One region of the Ligilactobacillus animalis genome, then DNA from elsewhere that is predicted to be linked to it. Evidence: predicted binding sites of a transcription regulator. Region 1 holds the regulator's gene; the other holds the start of a gene.

What was found. Region 1 encodes NrdR, which represses ribonucleotide reductase genes. Its sites were predicted from a motif close to ACACNATATATNGTGT; they were not measured.
Region 2: nrdH (glutaredoxin-like protein NrdH) is a predicted target of NrdR. The motif match lies at 11,785-11,800, and genes of this name have one in related genera.

What each region holds. Positions count from the first base shown of each region.
Region 1 covers NZ_CP047141.1:1,123,069-1,138,179, forward strand. The annotation lists gene GSR62_RS05565 (hypothetical protein) at 218-424, opposite strand; gene GSR62_RS05570 (oleate hydratase) at 648-2,342, opposite strand; gene GSR62_RS05575 (M20/M25/M40 family metallo-hydrolase) at 2,474-3,805, opposite strand; gene GSR62_RS05580 (DUF6007 family protein) at 3,911-4,102, opposite strand; gene GSR62_RS05585 (Rrf2 family transcriptional regulator) at 4,246-4,683, shown strand; partial or broken gene GSR62_RS05590 (ATP-binding cassette domain-containing protein) at 4,759-6,502, opposite strand; gene GSR62_RS05595 (outer membrane protein assembly factor BamE) at 6,712-7,383, shown strand; gene thrS (threonine--tRNA ligase) at 7,437-9,389, opposite strand; gene dnaI (primosomal protein DnaI) at 9,685-10,614, opposite strand; gene GSR62_RS05610 (replication initiation and membrane attachment family protein) at 10,632-12,002, opposite strand; gene nrdR (transcriptional regulator NrdR) at 12,020-12,490, opposite strand; gene coaE (dephospho-CoA kinase) at 12,508-13,113, opposite strand; gene mutM (DNA-formamidopyrimidine glycosylase) at 13,110-13,940, opposite strand; gene polA (DNA polymerase I) at 13,960-15,111, opposite strand, start outside.
Region 2 covers NZ_CP047141.1:413,523-428,633, reverse strand. The annotation lists gene GSR62_RS01990 (cation-translocating P-type ATPase) at 1-1,040, shown strand, start outside; gene addA (helicase-exonuclease AddAB subunit AddA) at 1,267-5,010, opposite strand; gene GSR62_RS01980 (PD-(D/E)XK nuclease family protein) at 5,010-8,543, opposite strand; gene GSR62_RS01975 (ribose-phosphate diphosphokinase) at 8,631-9,602, opposite strand; gene GSR62_RS01970 (acetate/propionate family kinase) at 9,680-10,855, opposite strand; gene apf (aggregation-promoting factor) at 11,095-11,682, shown strand; gene nrdH (glutaredoxin-like protein NrdH) at 11,851-12,081, shown strand; gene nrdI (class Ib ribonucleoside-diphosphate reductase assembly flavoprotein NrdI) at 12,078-12,452, shown strand; gene nrdE (class 1b ribonucleoside-diphosphate reductase subunit alpha) at 12,442-14,613, shown strand; gene nrdF (class 1b ribonucleoside-diphosphate reductase subunit beta) at 14,629-15,111, shown strand, end outside.

The DNA of each region.
Region 1 (15,111 bases):
CCAAGGTGGCATTACCGTAGCCACAGGGACCCAGCCAAAGCTCGTTGCAAAATAAGCTGTTGTAACACAGACCATTGGAGTTACGATAATAAGATAGCCGCCTTAGCCTTTTGGATCTGCAAAGGTTTAGTCCTAAATATCACAGGCTTTACTTCGAGCAAACCTGTAGCAAGATTTGCTTTTAGCGTACTAAAATAGCTCTAACATTTCTTCTGATCTACCACAATGGATATAGATCTAGTCCAAAAAATTCTTTACCGTAATAGCCGATCGCTTCAGCTAAAAACATCCCACAAAAAACCATCAATATAGGTGTACCGACCAAAATAGCGATCACCCAGTAATATTTGCGTGCAACTAAGCAAAAAAGGGCGACAAACTCGATCCCAAAAGCTTCTAACACCGTACTAACGGGTAAAACCATGAAAAAATACTAGTGCTACAATGATCGCGACTTTTGGAAATACAGTATTTTCTTCCCATATTTCAAGTATGTCCCTCTTCCCCTTTCACGACACATCGCTACACTATAATTATACAATGCTAAAGGAGTGCGAAATAATGTGACCAGTGCCGGATAGATAACAAAAAGAGCACCATGATTCCTTTCATCGTGGTGCTCTTTTCATTATTTAGACACAGATCTATTATTCAAACATCCGCTTAGCTGCGCGTAACAAGACCCGTGGATCCTTGTCATAACGCGGTGTCTTGACTAACTGGCTTTCTGGGATACCAGCGAAGTGATAGGCTGCGATCTCACCGGAACGAACAGCACTTTGTTCGGTAAAGACCATCTGATATGGTTGTTCTACAAATTCACCCGTAAAGGCTAAGTTCGTCGAGTGAGTTGGAATAACTTCTGGCCGATCGCTCTTAGCACGGTTATTGAACAAAGCAGAAGCATATGGCATGTAAACAGGAATACAATTGATCACACTATCCATGATCGCTGCTTCTTTTTCTTTGATATTGACAGGACCGGGATCGACCTTAGAAAGTTGCCCGATCAGTTCTTGTAGCATCTCTTTACCGGTCATCTTGATGTATTGCTTATCGACAAATTCACCCCGCCGTCTTGGGTAAAGGAAGTAACCCCATAAGACGGTCTCATTTGGCTTTTGCGTCGTAAAGTGCGGTTGATGGTGAACGACGATCGACATGTTGACATCTTCGTGGCCTAGTGGCGTGATCGGCTCGGTTGATAGAAATGAATTGAGCGCATTGCCCGGTAATTGGGTCGTGATCCGAGTGATCTCATTTAACAACAGGTGATCTTTGGTCGTCAAAGTAAAGCTGACCCATTCTGAAGCATTCCGATCAGCAAAGAATTTATCGGGATTACCCAAATTATAGAAATGTTGGGTCGCTTGCTTCCACAGTGATGAAGCAGCCCCATAGTCCATATTTTCCGGGGCAGGTGTATTGAAGTCACCCAAGCTAGCCGAGTCTGTGATCGAACCATTCGTAAAGAAGACAGCGGTATCGGAATCGATCGTGACATGTTTTTTCTCATTTGTCGCCGTATCTAAGATCTCCAAGCCAGTGACCGTGATCTCATCTTGCATCGAAGTCTCTTTGAAATCAAAAGCTTCGACCCGACTATTCATCACAAACTTGCAACCTTGACCTTCGAGGTATTTGATCAAAGGCAACATGATGCTTTCAAATTGATTATAACGTGTCCGATTGACCCCAACTAAGTGTTCGATCTGAGTAAATTCATAGATCATTTGATGCATGTAACGCCGTAATTCTTGCGCTGATGATTCGACACGAAAGGCAAAGGTCGTCTCCCACATATACCAGAAATTTGTTTGGAACATATGTGGATCATCTTTAAAGTATTCAGCGATCGAAACATTGTCCAATTCTTCTTCCTTATCATCAGGCAACATGATCAAACGAGTCAACAACATGCGGTCTAAATTATTCAGTCCTAGTTTGTGACCATCAATGATCCCTTTGCCCCCTTGCATCAACCGTGCTTTATCAAAGGTCCGGTGTTTGCTATCAAAATCACGCGTATCTTCAGCCGCTGTCATGCCAGGCTCTGTTACTGAAGGGATCCGATCCAACAAGTCCATCAGATCAACATAAGTCCGATAATTCAACATTCGACCCCCCCGTGCAACATAGCCCTTGGTGTTTTCCATTGGATGGTTCTTGTTCCAATACTGTTCAGCGGCTACTGAGGCGGCAGCACCATCATTTGCTCCATGTAGATCAAGGGCATAAAAAGTGATGTCTTCGCCGCGCCAGTGACCCTCTTGGATCAGATAAACAGCGGCAGCCATATTAGCAATACCAGCACCGATCATTACTGCTTTATTCTTTAACATAACATATCACCCCATCTATCAAATTTCATCTCCATTATAGTTCTCTTGCAGTAAAAATACAGATAAAGACACTCAAAAAAGCGACAAAAGTCTTATTTTGTCGCAAATGATCACTCAGTTCAAAAACTGCTTTAATTTTTACCAAATTCTATTAAAATATCACCTAAAAGTTGCGTTCCATCCCCAAAATCCTGAAGGCGAATATGCTCATTAGGGCTGTGCACTTGGCTTCCAGCATAAGACACCCCTAAGATCACGATCGGTAAATTCAGTTCATTGCCAAAGATCTCAGCGGGACCTCCACCGGCTGAATTAGGCAGATACTTAGTTTGTTTTCCGTAGTGCTTTTTGGCCTTAGCAAGGACTAATTTGATGAAAGGATCACTCATCGGGGAACGATAACCATTTTCACCGAGACGATATCTGACTTTCAGATCAGCAAAGCCATTTTTATCTAAATGTTCTTGGATCAACTGGGCGATCTTTCTAGGGTCTTGCGAAGGCGTCAACCGACAATCTAATTTTGCCGAAGCCATATGTGGGATCACGGTTTTGACACCTTTACCTTGGTAGCCAGCAGTCAAACCATTGATCGTCATCGTCGGCTCATTGACTAACGCTACTTTATGCTCGGCTTTGACGGTCCGTCTCAAACCAGCCCGACTGATTGCCACATCTAAATCAAAATCATAGGCGAAGACCGCTTCTTCTTCGGCCTTACTCAACGGTTCGACATCATCATAAAAGCCTTCGACTAAAACTTTACCGGTATCATCACGCAAAGTAGCTAAACCACGAACTAAACGCCAAGCAGCATTTTCAGCATATGAAGCTAACGATGAATGCAGATCGATATCAGCTGTTGTCGTTTCGACATCAAAGACCGTAATCCCCCGCATACCACCGACGATCTGATAATTGTCGACGTAGTTTTTGCCACCGCCTTCCCAAATACACGCATCTGCGGCTAGTTTAGCTTTGTTTTCTTTAACGATCTGTTCGACATGTAAACTGCCGATCTCTTCTTCACCTTCAACAAAAAATTTCACGTTGACAGGCAAACCACCATTTGCCTGAAAATATTTAACTAAAACTAAGCGTGAGATCAGCTCGCCTTTATTATCGGAAGCTCCTCTGGCATAAAGTTTTTCCTCCCTGATCGTCGGTTCAAAAGGATCACTTTCCCATTTCTCCAAGGGTTCTGGTGGCTGAACATCATAGTGCTGATAAAACAAGATCGTTTTAGTCGGATCATTACCAGTAAATTCAGCAAAGATAGCTGGCGCATGTTCCGGACTCCCTAATTTTTCCACCCGAGCTGCCCCTAACTCATTAAAAACTTTCACCAGATACTCTGCCGTCTCGGGGATCTCTTTTTGCTGGGCTGAGATCGAACGCAAACGCAACAGCTCAAAATAGTCCGGTAAATGTTTTAACGCAAATTTACGTAAATTTTCTTTCATATTGCTCACTTCCTTTAGAAAATCACTTCATTTTTTTCTAAAGTATATTTAATATATTTTTCGTTGTCAATCAAAAAAGGCACTTCTGACAAGCGCCCCACTAGCTTAATTTTTCCTAACTCGCAGACGTTTCAAAATAACATCTAGGATCATGTATACACCAAACATCACAACGATCATTATAACTATGTTTATCCCGATCTCAAGCCAAGTATCATTAGGTAAATACCAAATCAAAAACAAATCACAAATAATATAACCGATCACGTTATACAAGATCTCCTTGTCAGCTTTCATAGTTCCCCCCTTATTGTGATAGCGCATCCATATCTAATCTTATTATAACATAATTATTGACCCCAACGTTGTAACCATTGACATCACAACCCCAGCAAAGTATAGTTGACTATATTGAAGTCATATTTAAAGAGGTGATATTCATGCAGATCTCAAGCCGTTTTACGATCGCTATGCACATTTTAACTTATATCGCTACTGCTCCAGCAGAAGAAAAAGTGACCAGTGAGATCTTAGCTGATAGTATCCAAGTCAATCCTGTGATCATCCGCAATATCTTGTCGCAGTTAAAAAAAGCAGACTTGATCACTGTCAAACGTGGGCAAGGTGGCGCAACGATCATTAAGCCGTTTGACCAACTGAGTTTATTTGATGTCTATCGAGCTGTCGATAGCGTTAAAGATGGAGTTCTTTTTAGTTTTCATGAGAATCCTAACCCAAACTGTCCTGTCGGGCGTAACATCCATAACATTTTGGATGATAAATTGCTTCGCGTCCAACAAGCGATGGAAAATGAACTAAAGGCGATCACATTAGCTGAAGTTTTACAAGATGCCGATAAGTATCTCGCTAACAAATAGATAATGAGAAGACCGCTATCTATGTAATAGAAATGTGTTCGGCAATACGGCGCTGACCGTATTGTCGAACACGCTTTATTTATAAGCATCTTTTTGCAATTGATAAAGCTCACGGTAAGTCTGATCAGACTGTAACAACTGGGCGTGCGGTGCAAAACCAGCAATAGTACCATTTTTCAAAAACAAGACCCGACCGGCTAAATGCACGGCTGACATTCGGTGCGTCACAAATAAGATCGTCTGCCCCGTGTCGGCTGCTAGAAATTCTTGATACATTTGTTGTTCACTGCGCGCATCTAAGGCTGAGGTCGGTTCATCCAAAAAACATAAGCTACTGTCTTTGTATAAACACCTAGCTAAAGCGATCTTTTGCCATTGGCCCCTAGAAAGTTCAGTTCCATGATCGAACTCTTTGCTTAAATTTTGTTGCAGATCTGCTTCTAATATAGTTAGCCCAACACGCGCTAAACAGGCTTTTATCTTAGAAATCGGACCTTTTTTTAACACCGAAACATTAGTGACCACACTCAACTTAAAACGACTAAAATCCTGAAAAGCTGCACTGAGATATTTGCGATAGCTTGCACACCGATACATAGATAACGGCGTCTCATCCAATAGGATCTGACCTTTACTTGAATCATAGTAACGCAACAAGAGTTTCACTAAAGTTGATTTTCCGGAACCATTTTCACCGACGATTGCGATTTTTTCGCCTGCATTGAACTCCAAATTCAGGTCATATAATACTTCCACCTTCGAAAAAGGATACATAAACGAAACGTGCTCCAACTTGAGTTTTTTAAAATCACCTTTAAATTCTAAAGTCCCATCGGTTTGCTTTTCCTTGAATTCTAAAAAGCGCTGATATTTTTTGACCCAGAGCAACGAATCATATAACAAACTCGAGTCTTCGACCAAGCGCGTCATCCCTTCAACTAGATAAGCGATCACCGAGATATACATCAATAAGGCACCGATCCCCAGGAGTTTTTTGCTGAACTTGTCCGATAAACCACCAAAAGCCACCAGCGCTGACTGCCACTGTCATACTTAAAAAGACTAAAGCTAAAAACATCTGCTTTCGCCGGATCTGGTCAACATTTTTTTGTGATAAGTTAAATAATTTCAGATAACGTGTGATCACCGCTGAAAACATATCGAATAAACGAACTTCCTTGGCATCATCTCGCGCCAACAATAACGAACTCAAGTAATTTAATTTACGGGCATACTTGCTTCGTGTCACCATCGTTTCAAAGGCTTCCTGTTGGATCCGATACGAAACGAGCGTCTGTGGCACCAAAACGCCCAATAAAAGTAATGCGAGCCACATATTATATTTTCCTAACAACCAAAACATCCCACTTATAGTCACCACTTCACGCAAGATCGCAACTCCAAAAACGATCAAATTCACCGGACGCCAACTTGCACCCTCGTTTAATACTTCTAGATCATCAAAAAAGTCACTATCATCAAACAGCTCTAAGGAATTTAGCTGTTGCGACTTGCGCATCAAGGAGAGTTTGATAAACCCGGTCAACTTGTCTGTCAGCATCCCTTGAAAATTAGTCCCTACGACCGGCAAAACCTGCGTCAAGACCGTTGCTAGCGTCCATAAGCAAAAGAAATATCCATATGACTGTTGCGCACTCAACTGATCGACCAAGCGTTGGCCAGCCTGTACTCCTAAAACTGGCGCTAAAGCCTCTAACGGCGTCAAGGCTACCACGACTACCGAGATCAACAAAGTGGCCTTAAAGAAGATCTTATACATCTGAAATAATAACTTGAAATAATCATAAACTCGGGTCATAAGTTTTCACCTCGTATTTTTTATAGTTAGAATAATAATATCTTGCTTTGAGAAAACTGGCTCAAATCATCTCATTTGGTCTAAAATCCAACAGATTTGGTACATAAATTCCTTTAAGGCGTAAATTTAGTTTTAAATATTTCAAAAATAAGATCAAATCTTTGATACTTTTTCCTAAGAGGCATAAGATATAGACGGAGGTCTTTAAAATGAAATTAAATCACGGACTAATGCTTGGTCTCGCCTGCTTGAGCTTGGGGTTGGCGGGGACCGTTACCTATCAAGCAACAACTGATACCATCCAAGCTAACACAGTATCCACTAAAAACTTTAAACAGGTCAAACTCGGCATGAACAAGCGCCAAGTGATCGATACGCTGGGCAAACCGGCTCATGACAAATATGAAGCTAATGTTTGGACTTATCCGGTAAAAGATAAGCAAGTCTTGACCTTGATCTTTAAAAAAGACACTTTAGAAAATGTCAGCGATCATACCTTGATCAGCTCTAAAAATAGTGTTGCTAAAAAGGCGTCAGCTAAAACAAAACGCCAAAATATCAACACCGCTTTTAGTGATTATTTCAAACAAGCCCATGAATACGCCAAAGCTGGGCAAACAGAATTTTCTTGGAGCACGATGATCCAAAAAGTTACTTTTGATGGTGATGATGAGATCAAAGTCAGCACGGTGGATGGTTTTAACGACACACCCGCTACTGAAAAAAATATGATCGCTAAAAAGATCGCTGAACTCAGCAAGTCATTTCTACATCGTTACAACAAAAAAGACTTTGACCTAGAATTCTACGAAAATAAACACGAAGTCGGTAGCAATAAAAATGATTCTTTGACTAAATTCGAATGGAAAAACAATAACTAGTAAAAAGCCTGACCTTGATCATTTGATCAAAGCCAGGCTTTTTCTAGTTATGCTTAGTCTTCTTTACGGCTGTAAGTTTCAATGTCATGCAAGATAAGGTTTCTGAATTCATCTTGAGTCATTGTTTCAGTCTTTTCACTACCGTATTTACGAACAGTTACAGTGCCGTCAGCTACTTCTTGGTCACCAACAACTAAAGTATATGGTGTCTTCATCACTTGTGCTTGACGGATCTTGTAACCCATCTTTTCATTTCGGTCATCGATGCTTACACGGATCTGGTGTGCACCCAATTTTGAGATCAATTGACGCGCATAATCCAAGTGAAGTTCATTCTTAACTGGAATGATCTCAACTTGCTTTGGAGCTAACCAAGTTGGGAAAGCACCTTTGTACATTTCTGTCAAGTAAGCTGTGAAACGTTCCATCGTTGATACGATACCACGGTGGATCATAACTGGACGGTGTTCTTCACCATCAGCCCCTGTGTACTTGAGGTCGAAACGTTCTGGTAACAAGAAGTCCAATTGGATCGTGGAAAGTGTTTCTTCCCCACCAAGAGCTGTCTTAGTTTGAACGTCTAATTTAGGACCGTAGAAAGCAGCTTCGCCTTCAGCTTCAAAGTAATCTAAGCCAAGATCATCCATAGCTGCTTTGAGCATGCGTTGGGATTTTTCCCACATTTCATCATCATCGTAGTACTTATGTGTGTTTTCAGGATCACGGTAGCTCAAACGGAAACGGTAGTCCTTGATGTCAAAGTCATTGTAAACATCGACCATCAATTGAAGTGTCCGCTTGAATTCTTCTTCGATCTGATCTGGCGCTACGAAAGTATGACCATCATTCAATGTCATTTCACGTACCCGAGAAAGACCTGTCAAAGCACCGGATTTTTCGTAACGGTGCATCATCCCAAGTTCAGCGATACGCAATGGAAGATCACGGTATGAACGGATATGGTGGTTGTAAACTTGAATGTGGGATGGGCAGTTCATCGGACGCAATTCAAGTAATTCACCATCACCCATATCCATTGGTGGGAACATGTCTTCGCGATAGTGATCCCAGTGACCTGATTGTTTGTAAAGATCAACGTTAGCTAAAATTGGTGTGTAAACATGTTCGTAGCCACGAGCAACTTCTTTGTCGATGATATAGCGTTCGATCGTCCGACGGATCGTTGCCCCATTTGGCATCCAGTATGGGAGACCAGCCCCAACTTTAGGATCAACAAAGAAGAGGTCTAAATTGTTACCGATCACACGGTGGTCACGTTCACGTGCTTCTTGACGACGTTGTAATTCAGCCTCAAGGTCTTTTTGCTTGTAAAAGGCTGTTCCGTAGATACGTTGTAACATTGGGTTGCTTGAAGCACCTTTCCAGTAAGCACCAGCCACTGAAAGCAATTGGAACACTTTGATCGCACCAGTTGAAGCTAATTGTGGTCCAAATGAGAAATCATTGAAATCACCTAACTTGTGAGCTACGACTTTACCTGCGTTATCGGCAGCGATCTCTTTGACTAATTCAGTTTGGTATTGATCACCGGCAACTAATTGCAAAGCTTCTTCTTCCGTATATTCAACACGTTCGATCGGTAAGTTTTGCTTGATGATCTCTTGCATCTTTTGTTCGATCTTTTCAAAATCAGCTTCGGCCACTTGACCAGCTGCATTGTCTGTATCAAAGAAGAAGCCATGTTCTAAAGCTTCACCTTGACCAAACTTCATTTCTGGATAAAGGCTATGCAAAGCACTAGCTAAAACATTAGCTGCTGTTTGCCATAACACGTTCATCCCTTCATCAGAATCTTTAGTGATGATCTCGATCGTACCATCTTCATTTAAAGGTTCGTTGTAATCCACTAATTTACCGTTAAATTTACCTGCAACAGACTTCTTAGCTAAGCTGATACTGATAGACTTTGCGATATCTTGTGTTGTTGTTCCAGCTGCAAATTGTTTTACAGCACCATCTGGAAACTTAACATTGATCTCTGACATTATATGTTCCTCCTTGATTTTTACCAAGACATAAAAGACGCCCCTAGTGCTACATTTAACACTAGGGGCGTCTTTAACGCGGTTCCACCCAATTTCAAGGTCAGTTGACCCTCTCTTGATCGTCGATAACGGAAACGAGCCGTCCTACCTTTGCAGTAGGCTATCGTGATAAAAGTGGTAAGCTCCTCTTTAAGAGACTTGCAGTCAAAGGCCTCTTTCCCTGAATTGATTTGCCGTTTGTCTTTTACTTAATGTAATTTCTATTTAAGCACGAAACTTCTTTAATTTCAAGTCATTATTCCGGATTTCGGCGATTTTTTCCTACAACATGATACTCATCAGCCAAAAATTTGATCCGTTCCATGATGCGTTTGGCCTTCAAAGGCTCTGCTTCGCCCCGGTTGTTGACAGTCAAATATTGTTGCTCTAGTTGTTCTAACGAAAGATTCGAGCTAAAAAATGTCGGTAATTCTTCTTGCATCCGATATTGCAAAATAACACCTAAAACATCATCTCTAAGCCAGCTACTCAAAGAATCAGCTCCGATATCATCAATCATCAAAACTTGAGCTTTTTTCAAATTATCGATATATTCATTTGTCTGATTTTTACCAATCGAGCCCTTGATCTCAACCGCAAATGATGGAAAATGCACCAGTGTCGTCTGGTAACCTCGCTTAGCTAGATCATTAGCGATCGCCGCCAAAAGATAGGTCTTACCGACTCCAAAACTGCCTTCGAGGTATAATCCCTTATGAAAATCTTTTGGTGCTTTGGTATAACTAGTGATAAAAGATAGCGCCGCTTTTAAAGCTTCCATCCGCTCATCACTACGCTCGTAATCTTTTAATTGCGCCCGACGAACACTACGCGGTAAATTGATCGTCTTGACACGAGCTTCTAGGGCTTTTTGTTCACGTTTAGCTTTTAATTCTGCGGTCGGCACATACACGACTTCGATCCGATGATTGCTGATCGCAAGTGTCGGTAGGTATCCGGGTGCAAAGGTCTGTTTTCCTTGAGCTAGCTGTTTTTTTAGCGTTACGAATTCATATAACTTGCTGGCACTTTTCATCACATCAGCTTCCGTCAGGACTTGACTGTTTTCCGCTAAAAAAGTCCGCACTTCATCATCTTGTAAGATCTCAGCGATCAGTTCTTGATAACGCTGGTTCCAATTGTTTTTTTGCATCCGCTCCGTCAAGTTTTTCCCTAGATCTTCCATCCTAGCCACCTGCCTTTCTATTCACTTTGTTCCAATTGAGCTAACAATTCATCGATCTCAGCATTCAAGGCCTGTTTATCCTCTTTAGCCGGTTTAGATACAGCTTTATTTTCTTTTGTCTTAGCCCAGTCCGGCAAAGTCTCTTTTTGCACGACTTGTTGCTTACGCCCATAATATTGCTTTTGTTTCTGCTTTTCTCGTGCTTTTTGGTTAGCCTCGCGCATATAAAGCATGGCTTCTTCTGGGGTCTGGATCTTCTTTTCAGCCAACTTAGCTGCAGCTTTGGTAAAGCGATTAGCGACTTTATCTTCCAGCATCGTATTATTTTGCGCGATCAAATAATAGTGCAGGAGCACATTGATCACCGCATTAGGTAAAACTTGCTTTTCAACTAGATTTTTGACCGTATAACGCTCTAAATTCGTCACAAAACTGTGCTTTTGCCGTTTGAGTTCTTCGATGAATTCCAAAGGTAGATATTGTTTTGAAACGGCGATCAGCGCTAGATCAGTTTGCGTCAATTCCGCACTCACCGCCGGATCAACTGGTTCAGTCACTTTCGACTCTTTAGGTGTTATCTCTTTGAATTGCCGATCAAATTGCTGTGTGGCTAATTTTTTGACGAGCTCAAGATCGACTTTATCATCTTTGACATTTAGTGCTTGTTCGAGCAATTTGACGAGTTCTAGTTCATCTAGACCATACAACAAAGAGATCGACTTTAAGGTCTCAAGTGAACGGCTGATCTCAGTTGCGGGTACAAAAGATCGGGCTAAAAGCTCTTTTAAATATTCTACATCCAGATCGACTTCGACTGAATCGACGAGATTTTTAGTCGGTTTAGGTATCGCTTTTACCTGTGAATTTTTGAGTAATGCATCTTTTTTCACCGTAAAAACATCTAGTAGCGACTTGGTGATCTCTTTGGCATTAGCATACGTGAGATCTGGTTTGACAAATTCTTGTTTTAACTCATCATATTGGGTCTGTCCCAATGAATCGGCTAAAAGCATGCTCAAGAGATCATCTTTAAAGAAAGCCTCAGCACTCAAAGGAGCTTGTAACTCATAGATAAACACTTGACCAAGTTCATCTTTTTGCACGAATGTCTTCAATAACCCGAGGGCCTCTAATCTGATCCGCGCTTCGTAAAAGTCGCGCAAACCTAAACTCAAAATATCCAATAACTCTTTATGCATCCGGCGGGCTAACAGGTCTGGTGTTTGAGCCACTTTAGTCGCTAATAGTGAATAAACACCATAAGCATTGACCCCCATCAACGGTTGGTAGAGCTTTAAAATGACTTTGAACTCTGTCGAACCGATATGGGCTTTAGTATTGACGACGTAACCATCCTTAGGCGACATCTGCCTTAATCCTTCACTCATCGCCTAACATCCCCCAACTACTTATTTTTTTCGTTGTCACGTGCCATCAAGTCTTGCAATTCCTTCGCAAAAGATGCCATATCTTTAAATTCACGATAGACGCTCGCAAATCTGATATAGGCGATATCATCGACATTTGCTAAGATCTCCATCACATATTCACCGATCAATTGACTCGAAACTTCATTCCCGCCGACTGCCCGGATCTTTGTTTCGACTTGATCGACGATATTTTGGATCTCATCCATCGCGACGGGCCGTTTTTCAGCCGCTCGCATGACACCCCGCAAGACTTTTTCACGATTAAATTCTTCTCTAGCACCATTTTTCTTAATAACTAAGAGTGGCGCTGCTTCTACTCTTTCAAATGTAGTAAAACGGAAACCACAATTTTCACATTCCCGCCGGCGCCGAATGGCATGTCCATTGTCGGCGGGACGGCTATCCACTACACGTGATCCATTTTGATGACAATTTGGACACTTCATAATCTTTACCTCGCTGCCTAATTTTCGATTAAATTATTTATCTTTAGCCATTTTATCACTTGCGCTTGCGTTTCTTCAACTGTTCCCGAACTATCTACTGTAATTGTGGCCAAATTTCGCCTTTTTTCAGCCGACATCTGACTAGCGATCCGCTCAAGTGCCGCCTCCTCACTCAAATGATCGCGTTCTATGATCCGTTTTAGCTGAAGTGCTTTAGGAACTTCAACATTGATAACTGCATCACAATGATCTGCATAACCATTTTCAAATAATAAGGCAGCATCGATCACAACTACTTTATCGCCCTTTTGCTCAGCTAAAGCTAGCTGTTTTTCATATTCAGCTCTGATCAATGGCTGCATGATCTGGTTTAATTGAGCTAATTTCTTAGGATCATTGAAGACGATCTTGCCGAGTTTAGCCCGATCTAAAGTCTGATCAGCTTGGATGATCTGAGATCCAAATGTTTTTTTTAATTTAGCTAAACCAAGGGTCGCTGGTTCAACGACTTGGCGGGCGATCACATCAGCATCGAGGATCTTAAAATCTAATGTTTGTAAAAAATTACTGATCGTCGTTTTGCCCATCCCGATCCCACCAGTCAAGCCTAGAATATATGTCATTTTACCACCTGCTGACAATGCGGACAAAAATGCGTGCCCCGTTGTCCCACTACGATCTTTTGGATCTTTGTTCCACAACGTTTACATGGCTCATCGGTCCGGCCATAAACATCTAGTTCGAACTGAAAAGCGCCTGTTTTTTGGAAAGCATCCGTGTAACTTCTGATCGTTGTGCCACCTGCTTTGATCGCCTTAGCTAATTCAGTGATGATATTATCATGCAGTATCGTTGCTTGGTCTAAAGTCAATTTTTGACATGACGTCTCAGGATGGATCTTACTTTGCCACAACACCTCATCAACATAGATATTACCTAGACCCGTGACCAAGGTCTGGTCGAGTAAGGCGGTCTTGATATTTTTCTTCTTTTTTTGTAGCTTTTGATAAAAGTCAGCCACTTTAAAAGTTTCAGCCACTGGCTCTGGTCCTAATTTGGCTAACCCAGGCAATTTTTCTTCACTACCCGTTTGAACTAATTGCATTCGCCCAAATTTACGGACATCGTTATAGCGCAATTGCCGGCCATCGGCTAGATCAAAGATGACATGCGTATGTTTATCGACTGGATCAGTCGCTTCTTTGACATAAAACTTACCCTCCATGCGCAAATGGGAGACAACGGTAAGGCCATTTGTAAACCTAAAGAGCAAATACTTGCCCCGACGTTCGATCTTTTCAAGTGTTTGCTCTGTTAATTTAGCTTTAAAATCGTCAGCATCACCAACGATCATCTTAGGATATAAAACTTCGACTCGCGCGATCTTTTGACCTAAAACTAATTTTTGCAAACCGCGACGGACAGTTTCTACTTCTGGTAACTCTGGCATTTTTTCACCTCATCTTATACTATTTAGTCTCAAACCACGTCTTACCACTAGCGCTTTCGACCTTTAATGGGACCGACAGCTCAACAGCTGAATCCATGATCTTTGGCACTAACTCTTTTAATTTAGGGATCTCTGCTTTCGGTGCTTCAAAGATCAACTCATCGTGCACTTGTAACAACATTTTGGCTTCTAAGCCCGCATCTTTTAAGGCTTGTTGCATATTGATCATTGCAACTTTGATGATATCAGCTGCACTCCCTTGGATCGGAGTATTCATCGCTGTCCGTTCCGCAAATGAGCGCAAGTTGTAATTTTTGCTCTTGATATCTGGCAAGTACCGTCGGCGATGGAAAAGTGTTTCAACGTAGCCTTTTTGACGCGCACTCTCAATGATATCTTGCATGTATTGATGGACTCCAGGAAATGAAGCTAGATACGTCTCCATAAATTCTTTGGCTTGTTTACGCGTACTTCCGATGCTTTGAGCCAAACCAAAATCACTGATCCCATAAACGATCCCAAAGTTGACCGCTTTAGCTTGCCGACGCATGTTAGCCGTAACTTCACTTGGATCATCTAGTCCAAAAATACGCATCGCAGTATTAGCATGAATATCAAAATCATCCTTGAAAGCTTGTTGCATATGCGGATCCTTTGAAATATGGGCTAAGACCCGTAACTCGATCTGCGAATAGTCAGAAGCAAAGATCTCCCAATCTGGATGACTTGGTACAAAAGCTTGCCGGATCTTACGGCCCTCTTCTAACCGGACCGGGATATTTTGCAAGTTAGGATCGACTGACGATAAACGTCCGGTTGCCGTCAAAGTTTGGGTATACCGCGTGTGGACCTTACCATCAGCTGCGATAACTTTCAATAGGCCTTCAACATAGGTCGATTGTAATTTAGCTAATTGGCGGTAAGCTAAAATATTATCGATGATCGGTGACATCCCACGTAATTTTTCTAAGACATCGACAGCTGTTGAGTAGCCCGTTTTAGTCTTTTTGACGACTGGTAATTTTAATTTTTCAAACAAGATCACCCCAAGTTGCTTAGGTGAATTGATGTTGAATTTCTCACCCGCTTCGTTATAGATCTGTTGTTCTAACTCACTCAAGCGTTCCTTAAATTCACTTTGCATGATATCTAAACGTTCACGGTCGACTTT
Region 2 (15,111 bases), 710 kb from region 1:
TGATCACAGGTGACCACAAAGATACCGCTAGAGCGATCGCGATCCGCTTAGGTATCATTCAACCAGATGATGAAAGTGGTGTGATCACCGGACGCGATCTAGATGCAATGTCTGATGAAGAATTGAAGCAAAATGTGGCTAAATACTCGGTCTATGCTCGCGTTGCTCCAGAACATAAAGTACGGATCGTTAAGGCATGGCAAGCACATGGCAAGATCGTAGCGATGACTGGTGACGGGGTCAACGATGCTCCAGCTCTAAAGACTGCTGATATCGGGGTCGGCATGGGGATCACCGGTACTGAAGTATCTAAGAATGCTTCCGATATCGTCCTAGCCGATGATAACTTTGCCACGATCATTTTAGCTGTTCGCGAAGGTAGAAAGGTCTTTGCCAATATCCAAAAAGCGATCCAGTACCTCTTGTCGGCTAACTTGGGTGAAGTATTGACACTCTTTATGATGACCATGCTCAACTGGTCGATCTTTGCTCCAGTCCAGATCTTATGGATCAACTTAGTCACAGATACGTTCCCAGCGATCGCTTTAGGTGTTGAAAAAGGCGAAAAAGACATCATGAAAAAGAAACCACGTGGTAGCAAGTCGAACTTCCTATCCAATGGTGTCGGTTCAAGTATCATCTACCAAGGGATCTTGGAAGGTGTCCTAACGCTTGGGGTCTATTGGATCGCGATCAACTATCCATTCCATGAGACATCAGCTCAGATCCATGCTGATGCGTTGACAATGTCTTATGCAACTCTAGGTGTGATCCAATTGTTCCATGCCTTTAACTCCAAATCGATCCATGGAACGATCTTTTCTAAGGAAACATTCAACAACAAGTACTTCAACATTGCTGTCTTGGCCTCAGCTGTGTTATTAGCAATGACGATCTTCGTTCCAGCCTTTAATAGCACATTCCACGTTACAACGCTTGCGTTAGAACAATGGGGCATCGTTTTAGGCGCTGGTGCTTTAATGATCATCATCGTCGAAGTTGTGAAATTCTTCCAAAGAAAATTCATCTACAAAGACTAATCAGTGCGAAGAAAAATGAATAGAGCCAAATAAATAACGGGACCTCAAGTTAGATGCACTTTTTGCATCTGGCTTGGGGTCTTGTTATTTACTTAGGCTCTGTTTTTCGGAGCACGACAATGATCAGTGCGAAGAAAAATGAATAAATAATACGGTAAGGGACCTACTACGATGCATATTTTGCGTCATAGTAGGTCCCTTGTCGTATTATTTTATTTGTTAGACATCACGGTAATTCAACAGCTTGATCAAGTTCAACTAAATAAAGATATTTATGGGGCACAGGTTTATTTAAGATCTGCTCCAAAGCCGTTTGATATAAATTCAACTGACCTTGATAGCGTTGTTTGATCTTTTCGACTCCATCTTCACCATAAACATGATCGGTCTTGTAATCAAATAAAACGACCTCATCATTTTCAGTGATAAAATAACCATCCATGATCCCGTGGACTAAGATCGGATCGGTCAAGGTCTCATCTAACTCCTCAAAAACTTTACCCGCTGGCAAGACCATCGAAAAAGCTACTTCGCGCTTAGCCCGCGTATGATTTTTTAAGAGCTCTTGGCCTAACGGTGTCGTATAAAAAGCTACGAGCTTAGCAACATCGATCCGTTTAGCGACTTCAGGCGTGATCAAGCCATCAGCGGTCAAACGTTGCAATAAAGCATTGACCGTTGTGATCGTTGGGATCTGAGTCAGATCCGATTCTTGGAAGAGCAAGTGAACAGCCGTCCCGATGGCAGCTGGCGTCACTTGAACTTCTTCTGTCATAAAGCGCGGTTTTCTAAAATCACCGACTTCACGATTAGCCGTTGTCTCGGGCGTGATCTTTGCCATTTTCTCAAGGTCAGGATCATCAAACAAACGCTTGATATCCGAAACAGCTTGATAGGCAGCAGTCCTAGTTGCCGCTTCATGTTGATACTTACCTGCTAGGATCTGATCGATCTTAGTTATCATCTCAGGGGTAAGTTTGGTTTGGGCTGTGGTTTGCTCATCAAACCACTTAGTTAGATCTACTTGCGCTAGCCGTTGTTCATCCGCAATATCGTTGTAATTAGCAAAATCCAATGCAAATTCGGCTGGTATCTCATCTAAAGCTGGGTGTGGTCGCACTAAGAGATCAAATGCTTGAGCAATATTTTCCCGCCGTGCAACTGCGGGCAAGATCCAATCCATGAAATTTTTGGCATTGGCGCGAACATCATCTGGCAATAACAATTCAGAAGTTTGAGCCTTTTCGACCAGTTTTTCCACTTGTTCTCGTGAATCATAGCCTGCCACGATAAAGAGTTTTTCTTTGGCCCGGGTCAAGGCAACATATAACAAGCGCATCTTTTCAGCGGCACTCTTATTTCTAGCGGTTTGTTTAGCAAGATTTTTGACCAAAGTCTCATGTTCGATCCGGCGCTCTTGATCTAAGTAATTCATCGCTAGACCAGCTTTTTCACTTAAAATATACTTTTTATCCAGTGAACGCATATTGAATTTTTTAGCCGCATCGATCAAAAATACGATCGGAAATTCCAGCCCCTTACTGCCGTGGATCGTCATGATATTGACCGTGTCATCGCTTGTCTTTAAGACCGCCTCGGAGAGATCATCTTGTTTTTCTTGCATCTTTTTGATAAAACCAATGAACTGAAATAGTCCCTTAAAACTGCTCTGTTCATACATCGCGGCTCTTTCATAAAGTGCATGCAGATTAGCTTGGCGCTGGGGCCCTCCTGGCATGCCACCGACATAATCCAAAAAGCCTGTCTGCTCATAGATCGCTAGGATCAAGGTAGCCAGTTCATTTTGATGCGCCAGATCTCTAAAGCCTTGCAATTGCTCCATAAAACGTGTGATCTTAGCATAAAGCGCTTGGACAAACGGTTCTTTTCCTTGATTGCTTGGATCTTGATAGAATTTTTCTAGGGCGTGGAAATAATCCCCGCTCTTATCATTGATCCGCAGATAGGCTAACTCATTTTCCTTTAGCCCCACGATCGGTGAACGTAAGACCGCAGCAAGCTCGATATCTTGGTAAGGATTATCGATCAAAGCTAAAAGCGCCAACATGATCCGCAATTCCGTCGTTTGAAAATAATTTTGGGACTTCTGCACATAAAATGGGATCTCTAGTCGCTTCAACTCTTCAGATAACAATAGATGATTGGTCCGTGTCTCTGATAAGATCGCAATATCGCCGTATGTGATCGGACGCATCTGGCCTGATCCTCGGTCATAGATCTCAAACTTTTCATCATGCAATTCTTTGATCTTCTTAGCCACTAAAGCGATCTGACCTTCTTGATTGGAATTGATCTCAAAGTCAGGCCCCATCGCTTCTGGTTCTTGATCCCAGCGCATTTTTAATGGCTTTTTAGCTGGATCATTCAAAGGATCTTCTTCCGAGGTATATAACAAGATCTCAGTCGGTAGCGACATTTCCGGGTAATCCTTAGCTCCATAAACTAACTGTGCATTTTTGTCATAATCCATTTCCCCGATCTTTTGATCCATGATCTGTGAAAAGATAAAGTTCGTCGTTGCCGTGATATTTTCAGCTGAGCGGAAATTCTCAGCCAAAATGATCCGCTCGTTTGGATCATCTGAGCGACCAAATCTCTGATATTTACCTAAAAATAGTGTTGGATCAGCCAAACGAAACGCATAGATCGACTGCTTGACATCCCCTACCATGAACATGTTATCCTGCGCCAAAGTCGTCAAGATCGCTTCTTGCAGTTGATTAGTATCTTGATACTCATCGACCATGATCTCTTTGTAGCGTGCTTGCAAGAGTTCTTTGACACTTGTATCTTCTTGTTGGCGTAAGATCTTTAACGTCAGGTGTTCTAGATCACTAAATTCCAAGACATGGCGCCGTTTTTTCTCTGCTTGATAGCGGCGCATGAAGCGTAAGACCACTTCAGCTGCCTTTTTAGCCAAGATCTCAGCTTGTGTAAATAGCTCAATGGCCTCACTTTCTTGGGCATTAAAATAATTACTCAAAAGTTCGCTCAACTGCTTTTTCGTCTCATCACGCAGCGCTTGAGCTTGATTTTTTAGCACTTTTTGTTCATCATCCAAGCGGGCTGCAGGGGCCCGTTTGAATTCGACCGCCTCTAAAGTCACTTTTAGCTCGTTATACGAGATAGTTGACAGATCAAGCTCAGCTAATTTACACAGCGCTTGCTCTTCTGTATGATAAAGAGCCTTTAATTTTGCTAACTTATCTTCTGGATCATCGATCTCCTCTAAGATCTGCGCTGCTTGCCCCATATAGTTGGCAAATTTTTGCAGTTGCTCAGCGACGTACGGCATGAATTCATTGCGATAAAAACCACTTTGCTCTAAATTACCCGCTTCCAAATGATAATTTTTAGCCAAATCTTCAAGCCAAGCTTTGGGATCAGGATTGACATTGGCAAAATCAAATAACTCCATCACAAGTTCAGTCAAGCCATCATCACTGCGATCATTAGAAAAATTCAAGGTCAGCTGTTCGAACAAGGGATCTAACTTACCGTAAAGTTCTTCCCGCAGATCTTCCCAAACACTTTCGCGCAGTAAAGCCCGCTCTGTTTCATCAGTCAACAAGCGAAAATCAGGATCGACCTGGGCTAAATAGTAATATTTTTGGACCATACGCAAGCAAAATGCATCGATCGTACTGATATCAGCTACATTGAGTTTTGTCAGTTGTTGTAGGTAAAACCGCTTAGTCTCAGGGTCGGCTTCAGCATTGATCGCTTGTCGCAAAGCGCCTTGGATCCGTTCTTTCATTTCCCGCGCGGCTGCTTCAGTAAAGGTCAAGATCAACATCTCATCCACCGCGGTTTTCTCTTTGATCTTCCTGATAACACGTTCGACCAACACCCGGGTCTTCCCTGAGCCGGCTGAAGCAGCAACTAAAATATTTTTGCCTTCATCGTTGATCGCCTGGAGCTGACCAGGTGTAAATTTGATCTCAGCCATTATTTTTCCTCCTCAGCTTGTAAAAGTTTTAAAATATCGGCGGGCTTTTCCGTTGGGAGCCGATAATAATTATTTTCAGGTAGCATCGGATCAAACTGCATGATCGCTTCATATGGTGTGTATTGTAACGCCGAACCATCTTTGAACAAGGCGGGCATCAGATCGAGCCGCCCACTAAAGATCATATCCGTTGCTTGTTTGATCAATTCTTCATTGTGTAACAACCACGCCTCCAACTGATCGGCAGTCACTAATTGTGCGCCGGTTGCTTTATAACTCCCATTCTTATTTCGTCTAAAAGGATAGATCAATGAATTACCTGAACTCTCGAGCAAGCTTTCATCTAGCCCCTCTAACACATCGGTCTGATCTAGCAATAGCCCATTATATTTGTTCTTTTTGAGCACTTCATCTTCATAAACAGCTTGATAGATCTCTTTTTGCTTGAAGGTCGGATTGTAAAGGTGCATATACATCGCACCAGCTGTCGCGATCTGCTCTTTTGTAGCATCTTTAACTAAAGTCGTCTTATTCTTGAGTAAAGCATCCAAATACGTCAATAATTGTAGCGCTAAGCCAAAATAAGCTTTCGCATGGTCAAATTTCTTTGCGCTCGACTTGTAATCGACCAAACTTAGATAATGCTTATCCCCTAAAACCAATTCGTCGATCCGATCGATCTTACCACGCACGGTCACTAAACGATCATTTGGTGTGGTGAATTGCAGCCCAGCTAGACCGGATAATTCACCTACATGTCCAAATAAAGCTTCGGTCTGGATCGTCTTTAACTTGCTGAATTGCCGCTGTTTGTGGATCGCTCCCCCAACTTGTTTAGCCGCTGCATTTAATTGTCGCGCCAAAAAACGCATTCGGTTAGAACTATCCAAGATCTTAAACTGTGGTAAACGTTTAGTCAATTCGACACTTTCTCTAAAGTAAGCATCAAATTCGGGACCCTTTAATAACTTGAGATCTTGCCCATTTTTTAAGAGCAATTTGAAAAATGTATCGAGCAACGTATGGAAGTATTCACCTGTATTGGCTGCGTTCATCTCAAATATCTCACGTTCTTTTAAGCCCAAACCGTATTTTAGGAAATATTCATACGGATTAGCATAAAAGTCTTCTAGCCGCGAGATCGAGGTCTTTAATTCTTTACCATACAAGCCTTTGACACTTTCAGGGGTCAGTTGCTCAGGAATATTTTTATAGTCCAAACTCCGATTTAACTGCTCAAACAACGGTTTAGTCGCAGGATCTTGTTGAAAGCTTTGGAATAGATGATCCCAAACTTCGGGTAATTCCCGCTGTTCGGTGATCGCTTGACGTTCGACTTTGATGAGTTCACTCATTGTGGTCCGTTTAGTACCGATATAATTTAAAGCATCACTCGTTCCATCATTTTTATGGGCGTGGCTCAATGGAAGCTCTAAAGCTTGTTTGATCCGCTCGACATAGGGTGAACATTTGAGATCGAGCTGATCATTATCACTTCGCGGATAACTCAAAAAGAGTTTTTGGGTCGGCGTCAAGAAGGCAAGATAATTCAAAAAAGGCTCATTGGCTAAAACATGTTCAGTATCATCGGGTAGGTAACTCGTTTCACTTAGAGTCGGCTGTAACATTTCCTTATCATGATCGGAAAATAACCCTTCACTGACAGCAACGTCGGGCATCACTAAATCTGTCGCCCCTAAAAGCATGACGACTTTTTTGTCATTTGGTTGGACCATCCCGCTTTCAGAGATGACAACTTGATCCAAAGTCGTTGGGACTTGACTATAGGTTGCTCCTTCAAAACCTGCTTGGAGCAGATCTAAGAAATCTTGGGGCTCAAATGGCTGCTCACCTAAGATCTCCACATACTCATCTAAAAGATCACAAAAAGTCCCCCAGACCTGTTCTTCACGCGTTGAAGCATCGACCTTCCCAGCCTTTAAAGCCTGCTTACGCCAAAGATCTAACTGTTCAACTACGCCGGCATCGACTAAAAATTCATATAACAAACTGGCAGCAGCTTTTCCGGTACTAGCTTTAGCCAACTTCGCATAAAACGGTGGCAAGAGTTCTTTTACATAATTTTTGATCAGATTGATCTTAGCGGTGATCTCATCTTCATTTTTCGTTCGTGCGCCAAAATCACTAGTTCCAAACCGATAGTAGACCCAATCTTCACCTAACCATCCCTTTTTACGGTAGCCAAATTTAAGGACTTGATTTTCGGCTAGATCAAGAGCTTGGCGATACTCGGCTAATGGCATGAATTTACCTTCACATTTTGGTAACAACAACTCTGTCTTCAACAAGCGCATCATATCTTCATAGCGGTAGTTGCGCTGTTCGACCAAAAAGAGGGCTTGGATCAATTCGACCAAGGGATGATCGGACATCTTTTTTTGCAGATCGGTAAAAAATGGGATCTCAAATTGCTCAAATGTCGGTTGCAAAATATTTTTATACGGATCTAGATGGCGCGTCAATAATAAGAAATCTTGGTAACGATAGCCCTCAAGTAAGACCATCTGGCGGATCTTTGTGGCTAAACATTTAACTTCTTCTAAACGATCATCAGCCTCGATGAGTTGGAGATCACCTTGCAACTTAGCGGTCAAGGTAAATGGTTTTAGATCATTTGAAGCAATCCAATAGTCTTCCAGCGTAACTAGATCAGCACTGACACGGTCTTGTTTAGCAAAACTATCGACCATGACTTTAACATGTTCTTGGCGTGCTAACTGATACAAGCGATAATACACTTGACCTGAGCGGTAAAAAAGCTCACTTGCTTCTGGAGCATGATGGACATATGGACGATCCAAGACTAAAGAAACGGTCACTTGTTCTGCATTTTGCAATAAACTAGTAATGATCTGATATTCGCCGGCGTTGAACTGGGAAAAGCCATCCAAGATAAAATAACTGTGACTAAGCTCACTTTGCGCCAACTTTTTAGCTAAGGCTTCTAGCATATTAGCTGTTCCAAGGTATTTTCCCTGGATATGTTGCTCAAATTCCCGATAAACGATACTTAGATCGTGCAACTTAGCTACTAGATCGGTATCTTTACTCTGTTCTAACATCTCATAACTATGCCACAGATCCTCACTTGTGATCAAAGCTAAACTCAATTCGATCAATTGACCAGCTAATTGTGACACAAAGCCAGTCTGGGTCTGCTCACTCTTAAAGATCGTCAATTCATCGTTTTTAGTCCGCAAGATCTTATGGACCAACATATTAGCTCCAGCAGCCGATAGTCGGGGCAACTGGTAGCTAGGATCGTTTTTCATAAAATACCAAGCCAACCGTGAAAAAGAAAGGATCTGGATATCCGTAGCGGCTAATAGATCTTGATCTCTACTTTGCCGTAACTGATCTAAAATTGAAACTTCAGCCGCAAACTTTATATGATTGGGAACGATGTAATATATTTTGGCTTTAGGATCAGTTTGACTGATGTTTTTTATCTGCTCTAACAGTAACGTCTGGTGGTCTTTAGCCGCTGTGCCTAGCACAAAATTCAAACTCATAACTTTTTTCCCTTTCTAAATGTAATTTACACCAATTATATCAAAGCAAAACAAAAAAGGCTCTGTTTAAAACAGAACCCCTTTTCATTAAATATTATCGTTGTTATTGAACAAACTATCTACCGAACGATTGTGATAGATCAAAGAAATTGCTTTCGCAAAGATCGGTGCGATCGATAAAACTTTTAGCTTGGAGAATTGCTTGTTTTCTGGGATCGCGATCGTATCTGTTACCACAACTTCTTTATATGGTGATTCTTCTAACTCTTCGACGGCACTTCCTGAAAAGACCGGATGCGTTGCACAAGCATAGATCTCACGTGCGCCCGCCTTATCCAAAGCTGCCGCTGCATCGGCCATCTTACCACCAGTATCGATCATATCATCAAAGACGATGCAGTTATGGCCACTGACATCACCAATGATCGAAGAATTCTCGATATCTAAACGAGTATCATCGCGTTTATCAACGATCGCGATCGGTGCTTTCAAGAGATCTGCTAGATTTCTTGCACCCTTAACACTATTATGGTCAGGCGCTACGACAACGACGTCTTCACAAATGCCTTTTTGCTTAAAGTAAGCGGCTTGTTCGTAGATCGCTAACAAATGATCCACTGGAATGTTGAAGAAGCCTTGTAACTGGCCTGCATGTAGGTCCATGGTCACAACTCGATCAGCCCCAGCTAAAGTGATGAAATTAGCGATCATCTTAGCTGTGATCGGTTCACGCGAACGTGCTTTACGGTCAGCACGTGCATAACCATAATAAGGAATAACTGCATTGATCGAACCAGCACTGGAGCGTCGTAACGCATCCATCATGACCATCAATTCCATAAAGTTTTCATTAACCGGATCAGCGACTGATTGCACGATGAACACATCGTCTCCACGCACACTTTCATTGATGTTGATTTGGATCTCACCATCACTGAAATGCTTGACTGAAGCATCACATAACTTGATCCCCAGTTCATCTGCGATCTTTTGTGCTAATGCTTGATTGGAATTCAATGCAAATAACTTGATATTTGCATTTTCTTGCATTTTTTCCATAAATTCCTCCAGATTTTGTCTAATTGCCGTTCAGCTTAATTATTAGAGACACAGTATATGTTGATTATAACATATTATTAGTCCAGTTGGGCCTTGATCTGTTGGACCATTGCGAGCTCTTCGTTAGTTGGAACTAGCATCACTTTGACTTTTGAAGTTTCCGTGGAGATCACACCTTCATGGTTAGCTTCATTTAGCTCTTGGTCTAATTGAACGCCTAAACAAGCTAAGCGTTGGCAAACATCAGCGCGTAACCATGGGTTGTTTTCCCCGATCCCACCGGCAAAGACCAACACATCGGCCCCACCTAATTGGGCAAAATAACTTCCGACATATGACACGATCTTATTTAGGTAAACATCTAAAGCTAACTTGCAACGTTGATCAACTTGATTAGCTTTGATATCACGCATGTCATCCGAATAGCCTGACAATCCTAATAGCCCTGACTTTTGGTTAAAGAGCTCAAGAACTTCATCGGCTGTTTTATCGAGTTTCTTCATTAAAAATGGCACGATTGAAGGATCAACATCCCCAGCTCGGGTCCCCATCGTTAGTCCGGTCAAAGGCGTGAATCCCATCGAACTAGCAAAGGCTTTTCCATCTTTAACAGCTGAAACAGATGAGCCACTCCCCAAGTGCAAAGTTATCAATTTAAGATCAGCCAACGGTTTTTCTAAAAGATCAGCTGTCTTTTGCGCCAAATATTCATGACTGATCCCGTGTTCACCATAACGTCTGATCCCATATTTTTGCGTCAATTCATATGGCAAACTAAAGATCGCATTTTCTTCTGGCATTTGTGTAAAGAACTGGCTGTCAAAGACCGCATATTGGGGCGTATCGGGCATGACTTGTTGCATCAATTCGATGTATTTTGCTTCCATTGGATTATGTAATGGAGCATGGTCACTCAAAGCTAAGACTTCTTTGATCGCTGCTTGATCCATCTTAGTAGCTTGCGTGAATTTAGTTCCTCCAGCTACGACACGGTGACCAACACATTTAATGTCAGCTAAAGATGTGATCTCTAACTCTTGGATCTTTTCAATGATCATTTCAGCCGCTTTTTCATAAGATAGGTTATCTTGTATTTCTTGATATGTCTGATCTCCATATTTGATCTCAAACTTTGAACCTGGAGCTAACATCCGCTCTACCAAGCCCTTAGCGACGACTGATTCATCGGTCAATTCAAATAGTTTCCATTTAACTGATGAACTTCCGGCATTCATTAACAAAATTTTAGGCATTTCTGCACACCTCCGATACTTTTAAGTATAACTTAAAAAGTAAAATTCAAAAAGATGCTTTATTTTCCCATATAGATTCTATTTTTGTGGAATTTGACAATAATTAATCTGTTTGTTACATAAACGTGACAAATTGTAATTTTATCGGAATATGTATGTTATATAAAAAATGTATACTGCTAGTGTAGATAAATGAAAAGCAAGTAAATATTAAATATTTTTTTAAGGAGAGTTTACTTATGGAAATGAAGAAAGTTATTACGGGAGCTGCCGCGTTATCTGGTTTAGTTGCATTGGGCCAAACAGCAAATGCCGATGAAATTATCGTTAAAGCTGGCGATACAGTATCTGAATTAGCCCTTAAATACAACACAACGATTGATGCGATCCAACAAGCTAACAAATTACAAGATGTAAACTTGATCTTCGTTGGTCAACGCTTAGAATTTGGTAGCAACGTTTTAGCTGCTTCACAAGCTGCTCAACAACAAGCTCAACCAGCACAAGCAGCTCCACAAGCTCAAACTCAAGTCCAAGAAGCACAACCTGCACAACAGCAAACACAACAAGTGCAAACAACTGCTCCACAAACTCCATCAAACGATGCTGAAGCAAGTGCTAAAGCTTGGATCGCTAATGTTGAATCAGGTGGTTCTTATACCGCTCAAAACGGCCGTTACTATGGTAAATATCAATTGACTAACTCTTACCTTGGTGGAGATTACTCCCCAGAAAACCAAGAACGTGTAGCTGATAACTATGTTGCAAATCGTTACGGTTCTTGGCAAGCAGCTAAGTCATTTTGGCTTGCTAACGGCTGGTACTAATATCAGTTAAATATAACTTTACGGACTCAAAAAAATTTTGAGTCCGTTTTTTGCGTGGTTGAGCCAATGACACAATATCTAGCGATTAGCAGAGCAAAATTTATACTACATGTTGTGTAAATTGTGGTATACTGATATCACAATCAAATTAGAAGGGGTTTTATTCTGATGGCTTTAGATCTATATACCAAAGATAATTGCATCCAATGCAAGATGACCAAGAAGTTTTTAATGGAGAATAATATTGAATTTGGAGAACATAATATCTCCGATCATCCAGAATATATCAACTACCTAAAAGAAAAAGGTTTACGCACAGTTCCAGTTTTAGAACAAGATCACGCACCGATCATCAATGGTTTTCGGCCTGATCTCTTAAAGAAGCTGGCAGCTCAATGAAAATAATCTATTTTAGCGTCACCGGGCAGACCCGACGCTTCATCAAAAAACTTGGGCCTACCGTCGATGCCACTGAGATCGATCCAGTGGACCCACTTTTTATGGTAAATGAACCTTTCGTCTTGATCGTACCGACCTATGAAGACGAGATCACTTACCCTGTGACTGAATTTTTAGAATACGCAAATAACGCTGCATCATTAAAAGGGATCGTCGGGACCGGCAACCGTAATTTTGCAGAGTTATTTATTTTTACAGCTAAAAACTTGTCTAAAAAGTTTAATGTTCCAGTGATCTATTCGTTTGAATTCAATGGAACACCCACAGACGTCCAAAATTTCAAGGAAGCGGTGAATGAACTTGAGTCTTAAAGATATCGATATCAACAATGTTACGTACTACGACCTAAACAACCGAGTCAATATTCCTTTAAACGGTCAGATCCAACTCGACCAAGACAAAGCAGCTTTGAGCGCCTTTTTCAAGGAAAACGTCATTCCTAATACGATGACCTTTGCTTCACTTAAAGAACGCTTTGACTATTTACTAGACAATAATTATCTTGAAACACAATTTATCCAAAAATACGATTTTGCCTTCATCGAAAAGCTCTATGCGCAATTAGAAGCAGCTGATTTTCGTTTCAAGACCTTTATGGCAGCTTACAAGTTTTATACCCAATATGCGCTAAAAACCGATGATGGTAGTTATTACTTGGAAAGTTTCATCGATCGTGCAGCGATCAATGCTTTGTACTTTGCTGATGGCGATGAACAATTAGCGCTGCAACTAGCTGATGAGATCGTTCACCAACGCTATCAACCAGCAACACCAAGCTTTTTGAATGCTGGGCGGGCTCGCCGCGGTGAATTAGTTTCTTGTTTTGTTTTACAAGTTACTGATGATATGAATTCGATCGGCCGCGTGATCAACTCCGCCCTTCAACTCTCACGGATCGGTGGTGGCGTTGGGATCACCTTGAGTAACCTGCGTTCAGCCGGCGCACCGATCAAAGGGATCAAGGGTGCAGCTTCTGGGGTCGTACCTGTCATGAAATTACTCGAAGATAGTTTTTCTTACTCCAATCAGTTAGGCCAACGTCAAGGGGCTGGGGTCGTTTATCTGAATGTTTTCCATCCCGACATCATCGACTTTTTAGCTTCCAAAAAAGAAAATGCCGATGAAAAGATCCGGGTCAAGACACTCTCTTTAGGTGTGCTCGTGCCGGATAAGTTCTACGAATTAGCCAAGCAAAACGCCGATATGTATCTCTTTGACCCATATGATGTCGAAAGAAAATACGGTACACCGTTCTCTTACGTCGATATTACAGCCGAATACGATAATCTGGTCAACGATCCTGATATCGCTAAAAAGAAGATCTCTGCTCGCTTGCTCGAAGAAGAGATCTCAAAATTACAACAAGAATCTGGCTATCCTTATGTTGTCAATGTCGATACAGCTAATAAGGCCAACCCGATCAAAGGTAAGATCATCACCAGCAACCTCTGCTCGGAGATCTTGCAAGTTCAAACACCATCTTTAGTCAACAATCAACAAGGCTATGATGTTTTAGGAACTGATATCAGCTGTAACTTAGGCTCGACCAATATTGCTAACTTGATGGACTCCCCTGATTTTGGTCGGTCTGTCGAAGCCATGACACGGGCCTTGACCTTTGTGACCGATCATTCAGATATCGATGTCGTGCCATCCGTGCAACACGGCAACCGCCAAGCGCACACGATCGGACTTGGTGCTATGGGCTTACATGCCTTTTTAGCTAAAAACCAAATGCACTATGGTTCACCAGAAGCTTTGGAATTTACCAGCTTATACTTCATGTTGCTCAACTACTGGACCTTAGTTGCTTCCAACAAGATCGCTAAAGAACGCCAAACTAGCTTTGTTGGTTTTGAAGAGAGTGATTATGCCAATGGTAAATACTTCACCAAGTATTTGACTGAAGACTTTACACCACATTCTGAAAAAGTCAAAGCGCTATTCAAAGATATCTTCATTCCAACTAAAGCCGATTGGGAAAAATTGAGTCAAGCAGTCAAACAAGATGGCCTTTACCATCAAAATCGCTTAGCCGTCGCACCAAATGGCTCGATCTCATATATCAATGATACGACTGCCTCACTGCAACCGATCATCAACAAGATCGAAGAACGCCAAGAAAGAAAGATCGGTAAAATTTATTATCCCGCACCATATCTTTCAAACGAAACTTTACCATACTACACTTCGGCTTACGATCTAGACATGCGTAAAGTGATCGATACTTATGCAGCCGCACAACAACATGTTGATCAAGGGATGAGTTTGACGCTCTTTATGCGTTCCTCGATCCCAGCCGGGCTTTATGAATGGAAGAATGGTCGGACTGATAAGATGACGACCCGTGACCTCTCGATCCTACGTAACTATGCTCATCATAAACAGATCAAATCGATCTACTATGTCCGCACGTTTACCGATACACAAGATGAAGTCGGGGTCAACGAATGCGAAAGCTGTGTAATTTAGCGAGGTATTTGGAAAATGGAAAACTATAAAGCAATCAACTGGAACAATTTAGAAGACCAGATCGATAAAGCAACTTGGGAAAAATTGACCGAACAATTTTGGTTGGATACTCGGATCCCCCTTTCAAACGACTTAGCGGACTGGCGGGAATTTTCCGAGGCTGATAAAGATGTCGTTGCTAAAGTCTTTGGGGGCTTAACATTATTGGATACTTTGCAATCTCAAGATGGGGTCGCAGTGCTTAAAAAAGATATCCGGACACAACAAGAAGAAGCCGTCTTCAACAATATCGAGTTTATGGAATCAGTACACGCTAAGAGTTACTCCTCGATCTTTTCAACTTTGAATACACCTAAAGAGATCGAAGAGATCTTTGCTTGGACCGATTCAAATGAGATCTTGCAATACAAGGCGCAAAAGATCAATGATATCTACCAAAATGGAACACCTTTGCAAAAGAAAGTCGCTTCCGTATTCTTGGAAACATTCCTCTTTTAC